Regions from separate parts of the Rhodococcus aetherivorans genome, predicted to be linked through region 1. Evidence: riboswitches for the same ligand, from Rfam matches in the RefSeq annotation. Region 1 holds a riboswitch; each other region holds the start of a gene.
What was found. Region 1 has a riboswitch for S-adenosylmethionine ahead of OCS65_RS02350 (ABC transporter substrate-binding protein). Riboswitches for the same ligand answer to the same signal wherever they lie in the genome.
Positions count from the first base shown of each region.

Region 2: linked by a shared signal. The riboswitch ahead of OCS65_RS25875 (aminotransferase class V-fold PLP-dependent enzyme) and the one ahead of OCS65_RS02350 (ABC transporter substrate-binding protein) in region 1 are both predicted to bind S-adenosylmethionine.
Region 3: linked by a shared signal. The riboswitch ahead of OCS65_RS11025 (bifunctional o-acetylhomoserine/o-acetylserine sulfhydrylase) and the one ahead of OCS65_RS02350 (ABC transporter substrate-binding protein) in region 1 are both predicted to bind S-adenosylmethionine.

Region 1 is NZ_CP106982.1:506,777-510,664, forward strand. Features, by position in the region: gene OCS65_RS02350 (ABC transporter substrate-binding protein) at 1-1,049, opposite strand, end outside; SAM riboswitch class I at 1,254-1,345, opposite strand; gene OCS65_RS02355 (MFS transporter) at 1,391-2,812, opposite strand; gene OCS65_RS02360 (NtaA/DmoA family FMN-dependent monooxygenase) at 2,825-3,888, opposite strand, start outside.
Region 2 is NZ_CP106982.1:5,651,799-5,655,686, forward strand. Features, by position in the region: gene OCS65_RS25875 (aminotransferase class V-fold PLP-dependent enzyme) at 1-1,148, opposite strand, end outside; SAM riboswitch class IV at 1,215-1,330, opposite strand; gene OCS65_RS25880 (Pls/PosA family non-ribosomal peptide synthetase) at 1,579-3,888, shown strand, end outside.
Region 3 is NZ_CP106982.1:2,438,629-2,442,516, reverse strand. Features, by position in the region: gene OCS65_RS11030 (NADP-dependent isocitrate dehydrogenase) at 1-905, opposite strand, end outside; SAM riboswitch class IV at 1,172-1,287, shown strand; gene OCS65_RS11025 (bifunctional o-acetylhomoserine/o-acetylserine sulfhydrylase) at 1,373-2,698, shown strand; gene metX (homoserine O-acetyltransferase MetX) at 2,695-3,822, shown strand; gene OCS65_RS11015 (DUF3017 domain-containing protein) at 3,859-3,888, opposite strand, start outside.

The sequences.
Region 1 (3,888 bases):
GGGGTGCGGGAGGCGAGGGTGCTGGTCGCGGGCCGGAAATCGGGGCCGAGGACGGTGTCGACGAGTTCCTGGCGGTCGAGGGCCGGCACGATCGCAGCGCGCACCGCCGGATCGGTCAGGACGCCACGGGTGACGTTCGGCTGGAAACCGAACGGGACACCCGGGTTCGGCGTGGTGAGGATCCGTCCGCCGCTGCCTTCGATCTGGGAAGCGTCCTGCGGCAGCGCATCGCTGATCGCGTCGAGCTGGCCGGATGCGAGGCTGCCGGTGCGTACACCGGACTCCGGGACGATCGTGAACTCGATGCGATCGAGGTAGGCCTCGCCGTCGTGCGCGAAAACGTCGGATCCCCATGAATATCCGGTGCGCTTGACCAGCGTGGCGGACTTGTCCTGCTGGTAGTCCTCGTAGACGAAGGGACCGGTGCCGGACAGGTCGCCGGCGCAGCGCTCCTCCGCGGACTTCGCGACGTCCCTGTCGGACAGGAAGCCGAGTTGCAGCGTCGACGACGCCTGCAGGAACTGCGCGTTCGGTCCGGCGAAGGACACCTGGGCAGTGAGCGGATCGAGCACCGTGGTGCCGGTGTACCCCGACAGGTAGCTCGCCGCCAGCGCTGCCTTGGCGCCGGTGAGGGTCTGGACGATCGCGTCGAAGTTCTTCTTCACCGACTCCGCGGTGAACGGGGTGCCGTCACTGAATGTCACGCCGTCCTTCAGCCGGAACGTGAACGCCGAGGCGTCCCCGTTCACCTCCCAGCTTTCGGCGAGCCACGGCTTCAGTTCACCGGTCCCGGGGTCCTGATCGGTGAGCGAGTCGACGATCTGACGGGCGACGTAGATGGTCTGGTTGCTGCCGGCCTGTGCGGGATCGGCACACGTGGGGGCCTGGGACAGGCCGTAGCGCAGGGTGCCGCCGGGCTGCGGGGTGCCGCCACCGGAGGAGGTGCCCGCCGTGTCGGTGCCGCACGCGGCGAGCCCACCGGCGAGGATTGCGGCGGTGGCGCCCGCGACGGCGCGACGTCGGGCGGCAGAGGTGAACGGAACAGGCACCGGGGAACTCCATGATCTCGTGAGGCGCCGATGGCACCGCGCTTCGCGATGCCACCGGCCGGGCAGACGGTCGTAGTTCTTCGACTGGGTTGCGCCGCTCAGGCGCGACAGGATCGGGGGCGACAGATGCCCGAGCACTGACGGCACAGGTCGACGTGCAAGCGCGCCCACGCGCCCACGAACCCCTCGCCTGCCATGCCTTCTCCTCCATCGTTCCCGGCGGTAGCACCCTCACCTGCGGCAGGGGGTTGCTGCGACGTCGTCGAGCCGGGTCTCTCGGTCGCTCTGGATGGTTCCCGGTGACCGTACGCGTTGCGAACGAGTTCGGAGAACCCTTTCGCTCACCGTGATCGAAACCCGGCGCCGGCACGACGGCGCCGGTCGGCGAGCGCACAGAGCAGCGACACCGCGAGCATGGCGGCGCACACCGCGAGGCCGGCCGACGCGGCACCGGCGACGTCGTCCCCGTCCGTCGCCAGCGCCGACAGATACAGGCCGGACACCGCGGCGAGGGCGACCGTCGCGGACAACCGCTGTGACAGCTGCAGGAACCCGGCCGCGACACCGTGACCACCCGCCGGGGACGACTCGAGCGTCAGCGCCCGGTTGGGTGCATCCACGAATCCACCCGAGAGACCCGACAGAGCGGCCAGCGCCACGAACACCGGCATCGTGGCGTCGTGCCGCACAGCGGCGGCGTAGCCACCGACGACGGCGATCTCGGCCGCCACCGCCACGACGACCGTCACCCGGCCGTATCGCGCGACGACCCGCCACCCCACGGCCGAGGCGACGGCCATCGCCGCGGCGGCGGCGGACAGCACGGCGGCGGCCTGGACCGCGGCATAGCCGCGCCCCTCGATGAGGTACAGGCTCACGACGGTGTTCAGGGATAGCACCGCACCGAACCAGAACAGTGCGACCAAGGTACCGAGGACGTATCCGCCGGATCCGGTCAGTTCGGGAAGCAGCACGGGCTTGCCGCCGCGCACGGCGACACGGCGTTCCCACCACAGGAAGGTGGCGAGTGAGACCGCCGCTCCCCCGACGGCGAACACCGCACCCACCGGACCCGGTTCGGAGACCACGGGCACCATCACCAGCGTCGTGGCCGCCGCGAGCAGCGCGAGGCCCCCGGCATCGACCCCGCTGCGGGCCGACGGTCGTCCCCGATCCGGGGGCAGGCGGCGGGCCGCGAGCACGAGTGTGACGAGTGCGCACGGCACGTTGAGAATCAGCAGAACACGCCACCCGTAGTCCCCGGGTGCAGCGCCGAGCACCAGCCCACCGACGAGTGGACCGCACAGCCCGGCGAGGCCTCCGGCCGTGCTGTAGGCGGCCAGGGCCCGGGCGCGCGCCGGGCCGGTGTAGTTCTCGGCCAGGATCCCGAGCACCTGCGCGCTGATCAGGCCCGCCCCGACCCCCTGACCGGCCCGTGCGGCGACGACCGTCCAGGGGTCGGACGCGACAGCTCCGCACACCCCCATGACCGCGAAGAGGGTCATGCCCGCGAGGAACAGCCGCCGCCGGCCGGCCACATCGCCGAGCCGGCCTGCCGGGACCAGCGCAAGACCGAAGCTCAGCGAGTATGCGGCCAGGATCCACTGCACCTGCGAAACGCCCGCGTCGAGACCGGTCCGCAAGGCGGGAAGGCCGATGTTCAGCACCGACGAATCGAGCAGGGTGGTGAAGCCGGCGGCCGCACAGACCGGCACCACCGACGTCGTCTGCCGGGGCGTCTGCGCCCGATCGGTGAGTGTCACGCGGGAGGTGGGTTAACCGCCGACCGCCACCGGATCGGCCGGCACCCGCAGCCCGAGGTTGTGCCGCAGCGTGGTTCCGGTGTACTCGGCGCGGAGGACACCACGGTCCTGCAGCAGGGGCACCACCTCGTCGACGAAATCGTCGAGCCCCCAAGGCACGAGGTGCGAACCGAGGATGAACCCGTCCGAGCCGTCGTTCTGCACGAAGGCGTCGATCTGCTCGGCGATCCGTGCCGCGGTACCGACGAGGGGTCCGCGCTCGAACTGGTCGATCACGACCTCTCGCAGCGTCAGCTTCTTCTCCTCCGCGATCGCGCGGAGCCGTGCGACGGTCTCGAACCGGTCCTGGTGGACGAACGCCCGTCCCTGGATGATCGGCTCGGCGTCGGGGTCGGGATCGATGTCCGGCAGCGGGCCCTCCGGATCGTATTCGGACAGATCCCGATTCCAGATCTGCTCGAGCAGGATCAGTGCGGTCTGCCCGGTGACCTGCTGGTTACGGATCTCGTGGTACTTCTCGACGGCCTCGGCCTCGGTGTCACCGATCACGAAGCTCGCCGACGGCAGGATCTTGATGTCGTCGGCGGAGCGGCCGGCAGCGATCGCCCGGGCCTTGACATCTCGGTAGAACTCCGTGGCCTCGGGCAGCTTCCCGTACGGGGAGAAGATGGCGTCGGCGTTCGCGGCAGCGAAGTCCCGGCCCTGCGGGGACACCCCGGCCTGGAGGATCACCGGGCGTCCCTGGGGGCTGCGCGGAACCGTGAACCTGCCGTGCACGTCGAAGTGGTTGCCGTGGTGTTCGAAGGCGCCGGCGTCGGGTCGACGCAGGAACCGGCCGCCGGCCTTGTCGGCGACGATGTCGTCGCTACGCCACGAATCCCAGAGTCGACGGATGAGCGTCAGGGTCTCCTCCGCGCGCTCGTACCGTTGGGAGCGATCCAGGAAGCCGCCGCGGCGGAAGTTGCGCCCCGTGAAGGCATCGAAGGAGGTGACCACGTTCCACGCGGCCCGGCCGCCGGAGAGGTGATCGAGAGAGGCGATCTGCCGAGCCAGCTCGTACGGCTCGTTGAAGGTCG
Region 2 (3,888 bases), 990 kb from region 1:
AGGGAGGCGCGCACCGCACCGCCGGGCAGGCCGACCCGCGCGAGCAGCGGGTGTGCGCAGAACCGGCCGTCGCGCACACCGATTCCGTGCTCGGCGGACAGGTACGACGCTACCTCGCCGGGTTCGAATCCGGAGACCGTGAAGGTGACGATGCCGACCGAGTCCGGCGAGTCGCTCCACAGCCGCAGGATCTCCACGCCGTCGAGGTCGCGCAGCCCGCCGAGGAGGCGCCGGCACAGCGCCTCCTCGTGCTCGGCGACGGCGTCGGCGTCGAAACCGGCGAGCGCGTCGCACGCCGCGGCGAGGGCCGCGACGCCGAGCACGTTCGGCGTGCCGGCCTCGTGCCGCGCCGGGGCGCACGCCCATTCGGTGTGACCGAGACGCACTTCGCGGACCGCACCGCCCCCTGCGAGATACGGTTCCGCGACGTCGAGCCAGTCCCGGCGTCCGACCAGAGCGCCGGCACCGAACGGGGCGTAGAGCTTGTGACCCGAGAACGCGAGGTAGTCGACGCCGAGAGCGGTGAGGTCGATCCGCCGGTGCGGCACCAATTGCGCTCCGTCGACGAGGATCCGGGCGCCGCAGGCGTGCGCCACGTCGGCGAGTTCGGCGATCGGGAGGACCTCGCCGGTCACGTTGGAGGCGCCGGTGACGGCGAGCAGCGCGGCGGGCTTGCTGCACAGCTCGGCGACGAGCCGGCGGACCGTCTCGGCGACGGTGTCCGCGGCCTCGACGACGCGGGCGTTCTTCCAGGGCAACAGGTTTGCGTGGTGCTCGACGTCGAGCACCACGACGTCGCCGGGTACGGCTCCGGCCAGGAGGTTGAGGGAGTCGGTGGTGTTGCGGGTGAACACCACCACCTGATCGTCTGCGGCGCACACGAATCGGGCCACCGACTCACGAGCCTGCTCGTAGCTCGAGGTGGAGATCCGGGAGGCGTAACCGGCACCGCGGTGCACACTGGCGTAGTACGGCAGGAGCTCGGCGATCCGCTCGGTGACCGCTTCGAGGGCGGGCGCGCTCGCCGCGTAGTCGAAGTTGGCGTAGGTGCAGGTACCACCCTGGACCAGGGGTACCTGCAGGTCACATCCGGTGACCCGGGCGAACGGGGCGATGCAGGTGTCGGCGGTCAGTACGGCAGCAGTCATGACGTTCCCTCGTCGTTCAGGGATTCGCCGGTGGTCGCCTCGTCGCCCGAGTGCGATCACGGTCCGAATCCGCGCTTGCCGTGTCCGGTGTGGAAACACGGCCTGGTCGTCACCCGGAGCACCCCACCGCGGAGGAGGGTTGCCGACCAGCTAGCCGGGGCTTGTCGCTGGTTCTCGTGACCTGCCGAAGAGGATTGCAGGAGCGCGCACGGATGTCAAACCGGAATCGCGGCGGCCGTCGTCCCGCAAACGGAAGTTTCAGGGAGATACGGTTTTTCGAGCGGAATCGGACGCCGCGCCGCGGAGCGCGACGTCGGGTCGAGCGGGAGATTCCACCGATGGAGTGGGCACCGACACACCCGATGTTCACCCTCCGTCCATCTGACCGTGAGATAACCGGACGAACGCATCACCAGGCCGAGAGAAGGACATGCGATTGCCTGCCCAGCCCACGACGGATCCGGATCGGTCGTATCGCATCCCCGAGGAGTTCGTTCGCTCCTCCCACGCCCCGGCCCCCCGCACCCTCGTCGACATCCTGCGGGCCACCGCCGACACCCACCCGGACGCCCCGGCCGTCGACGACGGCACCGTCACTCTCAGCTACACCGAACTCGTCGAAGAGGTCATCGCCTGCTCGTACCGGCTCGCCGACGCGGGAGTCGGCGCCGGTGACCGCGTCGGCGTGCGCATGCCGTCCGGCTCCAAGGACCTGTACGTGATGATCCTGGGCATCCTCGCGGCGGGCGCGGCCTACGTGCCGGTGGACGCGGACGACCCCGACGAACGCGCCGAACTCGTGTTCGGGGAGGCGATGGTCACCGCCGTCGTCACCGCCGACGGCATCGGCCCGGGCACCGCGCCGCCGTCGCCCGCGCCACAGCTGCGCGGCCCGCGCCTCGACGACGCCGCCTGGATCATCTTCACCTCCGGCTCCACCGGCACCCCCAAGGGCGTCGCGGTCAGCCATCGCAGCGCCGCCGCCTTCGTCGACGCCGAGGCCCGGCTGTTCCTGCGCGAGAACCCGATCGGGCCCGGCGACCGCGTACTGGCCGGACTGTCGGTCGCCTTCGACGCCTCCTGCGAGGAGATGTGGCTGGCGTGGCGGCACGGCGCGTGCCTCGTGCCGGCGCCCCGCTCGCTCGTGCGGTCCGGGATGGACCTCGGGCCGTGGCTGGTCTCCCGCGACATCAGCGTCGTCTCCACCGTCCCCACCCTCGCGGCGATGTGGCCCGCCGAGGCGCTCGAAGCGGTGCGGCTGTTGATCTTCGGTGGCGAGGCCTGCCCGCCGGACCTCGCCGAGCGACTGGCCGTGCCCGGTCGCGAGGTGTGGAACACCTACGGGCCGACCGAGGCCACCGTCGTCGCATGCGCGGCAACCATGGACGGCAAGGGCCCGATCCGCATCGGTCTGCCGCTCGACGGCTGGGACCTCGCCGTGGTGGACGCCGACGGCCGGCCCGTGCCCGAGGGCGGTACCGGCGAACTCGTCATCGGCGGCGTCGGACTGGCTCGCTACCTCGACCCGGCCAAGGACGCCGAGAAATACGCCCCCATGCCCACCCTCGGCTGGGACCGCGCGTACCGCAGCGGCGACCTGGTCACCCTCGACCGCAGGGGCCTGCTGTTCCAGGGACGCGCCGACGATCAGGTCAAGATCGGCGGTCGGCGCATCGAGCTCGGCGAGGTCGACAACGCTCTGCAGAACCTGCCCGGCGTCGCCGGCGGCGCGGCCGCCGTGCGCAAGACCGCGGCCGGGCACTCGATCCTCGTCGGGTACATCGCCAGCACCGACCCGGAGTTCGACCTCGCCTCCGCGCGCGACCTGCTCGGCGAGCAGTTGCCCGCGGCCCTGGTGCCGCGGCTGGCGCTGGTGGACGAGCTGCCCACCCGCACCTCCGGCAAGGTGGACCGCAACGCGCTGCCGTGGCCGCTACCCGGCGCCGAGGCCGACTCCGCCGAGGCCCTGGGTCTCGACCCGACCGCCGAGTGGGTCGCCGGACTGTGGGTGTCGATCCTCGGCACCCCGATCGAGAGCATCGACGACGACTTCTTCGAACTGGGCGGCGGCTCCCTCTCCGCGGCCCAGCTGGTGACCGCCCTGCGCGAGCGCTACCCCGCGATGACCGTCGCCGAACTGTACGACCATCCGCGGCTCGGCTCGCTGGCCGGGTACCTCGACGACCTCGCACCGTCCGCGGTGGTCGCGCCGCGGCAGGTGGCCCCCGTCCCACGCCGGACGCAGCTGCTGCAGCTGGCCATCACGGTGCCGCTCACCACCCTGACCGGACTGCAATGGGTGACATGGCTGGCGACGGCGAACAACGTCTTCGCGCTGTTCGTCGACCTGCCGTGGCTCGCGCCGGTGTCGTGGTGGTGGGTGGCGCTCGGCATCCTGCTGTTCCTGACCCCGCTCGGCCGGATGTCCGTCGCCGTCGCCGGGACGCGGCTGCTGCTGCGCAACCTGGAACCCGGCACCTATCCGAGGGGCGGCAGCGAACACCTGCGGCTGTGGACGGCGCTGCGGCTGTCGGAGGCCAGCGGCGCGGTGAACCTGTCCGGGGCGCCGTGGATGCTGTATTACGCCCGCGCCCTCGGCGCGAAGGTCGGTCAGGGCGTCGACCTGCACAGCCTGCCGCCGGTGACCGGCATGCTCGAACTCGGCGACGGCTGTTCCGTCGAACCCGAGGTCGACCTGTCCGGCCACTGGGTCGACGGCGACGAGGTCCACATCGGCACC
Region 3 (3,888 bases), 1.9 Mb from region 1:
GTCCTGCCGTCCGGGGTCATGAGCACGGACGTCATCAGGCCCAGCGAGCCGTAGCCCTGCGCGACGGTGTCGGACTGGACGTCGCCGTCGTAGTTCTTGCAGGCCCAGACGTAGCCACCCTCCCACTTGAGCGAGGAGGCGACCATGTCGTCGATGAGGCGGTGCTCGTAGGTCAGGCCCGCGGCGTCGAACTCGGCCTTGAACTCTTCCTCGAAGATCCGCTGGAACTCGTCCTTGAACATGCCGTCGTAGGCCTTGAGGATCGTGTTCTTGGTGGAGAGGTAGACCGGGTAGTTCTGCTGCAGACCGTAGGACAGCGAGGCCCGCGCGAAGTCCTGGATGGACTTCTTGTAGTTGTACATCCCCATGACGACGCCGCCGTCCTCGGGGATATGGCACACCTCGTGCTGGATCGGCTCGCTGCCGTCCTCCGGCGTGAAGGTGATGGTGACGGTGCCCGGGCGGTCGACCTTGAAGTCGGTGGCGCGGTACTGGTCACCGAAGGCGTGACGGCCGACGATGACCGGCTTGGTCCAGCCGGGCACCAGGCGGGGCACGTTGGAGATGATGATCGGGGCACGGAAGATGGTGCCGCCCAGGATGTTACGGATCGTGCCGTTGGGCGAGCGCCACATCTTCTTCAGGCCGAACTCCTCGACCCGGGCCTCGTCGGGAGTGATGGTGGCGCACTTGACGCCGACGCCGTGCTTCTTGATGGCGTTGGCTGCGTCGACGGTGACCTGGTCGTCGGTTGCATCGCGGTGCTCGATGCCGAGGTCGTAGTACTCGAGATTCACATCCAGGTAGGGATGGATCAGCTTGTCTTTGATGAACTGCCAGATGATGCGGGTCATCTCGTCGCCGTCGAGTTCGACGACCGTTCCTTCAACCTTGATCTTGGACATGTGCGCTTCGCGTCCTCCTAGGAAGTGTCCCTGGTCCCAAGTCGATCGCACTTTGTGGGTGCGATCGTGGTCGGCTCAATGAACCATTTATGGCGTGCTCACACGTGCGGAACACGATCCAAACAAGACGAGCGTACTGCTATCGACCCGGTCCGCCAAGCGGGCCCCGGGCTACCGGCGGGTAACTTTCGCCTGCTCAGGCGCCTCCCGCCGGCAGGTATGGGTCGCCTACCGAAGCATCCGTTCGAGCCGCTAGACTCGCGCCAGGTCATGAGTACCAGCGTGAAGCCCCGGCTTGCTGGTCGGCAACCCTCCGGCCAGGGTGGGGTGCTCCGGGTGATGACCCGGTCGTCCGGCGCCACGCCGCACGACAAGCCGGTCCGATGGAGGTATTCGTCATGAGGGTTGTGATCATGAGCTGTCGCCCCTAGCCGCCCCGACCTCCCGACCACGGCCAGAAGGACATCATGACCGACAGCGAGAACACCCGGCGCGAAGACGGCTGGAGCTTCGAGACCAAGCAGATCCACGTGGGCCAGCCCGGCGGCGGCGACACCCGCGCCCGCGCCCTGCCGATCTACCAGACCACCAGCTACACCTTCGACAGCACCGACCACGCCGCCGCCCTGTTCGGCCTCACCGAACCGGGCAACATCTACACCCGCATCATGAACCCCACCCAGGACGCGGTCGAACAACGCATCGCCGCCCTCGAAGGCGGCGCCGCCGCCCTGCTGCTGTCCTCCGGCCAGGCCGCCGAAACCTTCGCCGTGCTCAACCTCGCCGCCGCCGGCGACCACCTCGTCTCCAGCCCCTACCTCTACGGCGGCACCTACAACCTGTTCCACTACACCCTGCCCCGACTCGGCATCGAGGTCACCTTCGTCGACGACCCCGACGACCTCGACCAGTGGCGCGCCGCGATCCGCCCCACCACCCGCGCCTTCTACGGCGAAACCATCGCCAACCCCAAGAACCACCTCCTCGACCTGCCGGGCATCTCCGGGGTGGCCCACGAGCACCACCTGCCGCTGATCGTCGACAACACCGTCGCCACCCCCTACCTGATCCGCCCCCTCGAGCACGGCGCCGACATCGTCGTGCACTCGGCCACCAAATACCTCGGCGGCCACGGCACCGCCATCGCCGGCGTCCTCGTCGACGGCGGCACCTTCGACTGGACCGCCACCGGCCCCGACGGCACCGCGCGGCACCCCCAGTTCGTCACCCCCGACCCCAGCTACCACGGCGTGGTCTACGCCGACCTCGGCGCCCCCGCCTACGCCCTCAAGGCCCGCGTGCAACTGCTGCGCGACCTCGGCGCCGCGGTCTCCCCGTTCAACGCCTTCCTCATCGCCCAGGGCCTGGAAACCCTGTCGCTGCGCATGGAACGGCACGTCGCCAACGCCGCCCGCGTCGCCGAGTTCCTCACCACCCGCCCCGAGGTCACCGCGGTGTCCTACGCCGGCCTGCCCTCCTCCCCCTGGTACCGGCGCGGCCGGCAGCTCGCCCCCCGCGGCACCGGCGCCATCGTCACCTTCGAACTCGCCGGCGGCGTCGACGCCGGCAAGAAGTTCGTCGACGCACTGACCCTGCACAGCCACGTCGCCAACATCGGCGACGTCCGCTCGCTGGTCATCCACCCCGCCTCCACCACCCACTCCCAGCTCACCGCCACCGAGCAACTCGCCGCCGGCGTCACCCCCGGCCAGGTCCGCCTCGCCGTGGGCATCGAAGGCATCGACGACATCCTCGCCGACATCACCACCGGCCTCGAGGCGGTCGCGTCTTGACGGCGCGCGTCGACCGGCGCCACGTGGAGCTGCCGCCGGAGGACGGCCGTCTGGGCACGGTCGACATCGGGCCGCTGGCGCTGGAGAGCGGCGCGACCCTGCCCGACGTGACGGTGGCGGTGCAACGGTGGGGCAGGCTGTCGCCGACCCGCGACAACGTCGTCCTCGTCGAACACGCCCTCACCGGGGACTCGCACGTGACCGGCCCCGCCGGGCCCGAGCACCCGTCGCCGGGCTGGTGGTCCGGGATGGTCGGTCCCGGTGCGCCGATCGACACCGACCGGTGGTGCGTCGTGGCGACGAACGTGCTGGGCGGCTGCCGCGGCACCACCGGGCCCGGTTCGACCGCCCCGGACGGCAAGGCGTGGGGCTCCCGGTTCCCCGGCATCACGGTGCGCGACCAGGTCGCCGCCGAGGTCGCCCTCGCCGACGCGCTCGGCATCGACAGGTTCGCCGCCGTGACCGGAGGGTCCATGGGCGGCATGCGGACGCTCGAATGGATCGTCGGATATCCGGAACGGGTGCGGGCGGCCCTGGTCCTGGCGGTGGGCGCCCGCGCCACCGCCGACCAGATCGGCACCCAGACCACGCAGATCGCCGCAATCACCGCCGACCCGGACTGGCAAGGCGGGGACTACTACGGAACCGGACGGGTGCCGCGGGCCGGACTGGGCATCGCACGGCGGATCGCGCACCTGACGTACCGGACCGAGGGCGAGCTCGACACCCGCTTCGCCAACTCCCCCCAGGGGAGTGAAAACCCTTGGAACGGTGGCCGATACGCGGTGCAGAGCTACCTGGAGCACCAGGCCGACAAGCTCGTCGCCCGCTTCGATCCCGGTACCTACGTGGCGCTCACCCAGGCGATGAACCGGCACGACGTCGGGCACGGCCGGGGCGGCGTGGCCGCCGCGCTCGGATCCACCCCGGTGCCGACGATCGTCGCCGGCGTGGACTCCGACCGCCTGTACCCGCTGCGGCTGCAGCAGGAGATCGCCGACGGGCTGCCCGGCTGCGACGGGCTGCGTGTCCTCGAGTCCCGGGACGGTCACGACGGCTTCCTCACCGAGGCCGACGCCGTCGCCAAGCTCCTGTCCGAGCTCGTCACCCTCGCGCGGGGCTGAGAAGCGCGTGCCGCCGGGCCGCCGAGGCCCGGCGGTTCAGCCGGTGCCGAGAGGATCGATCGAGAC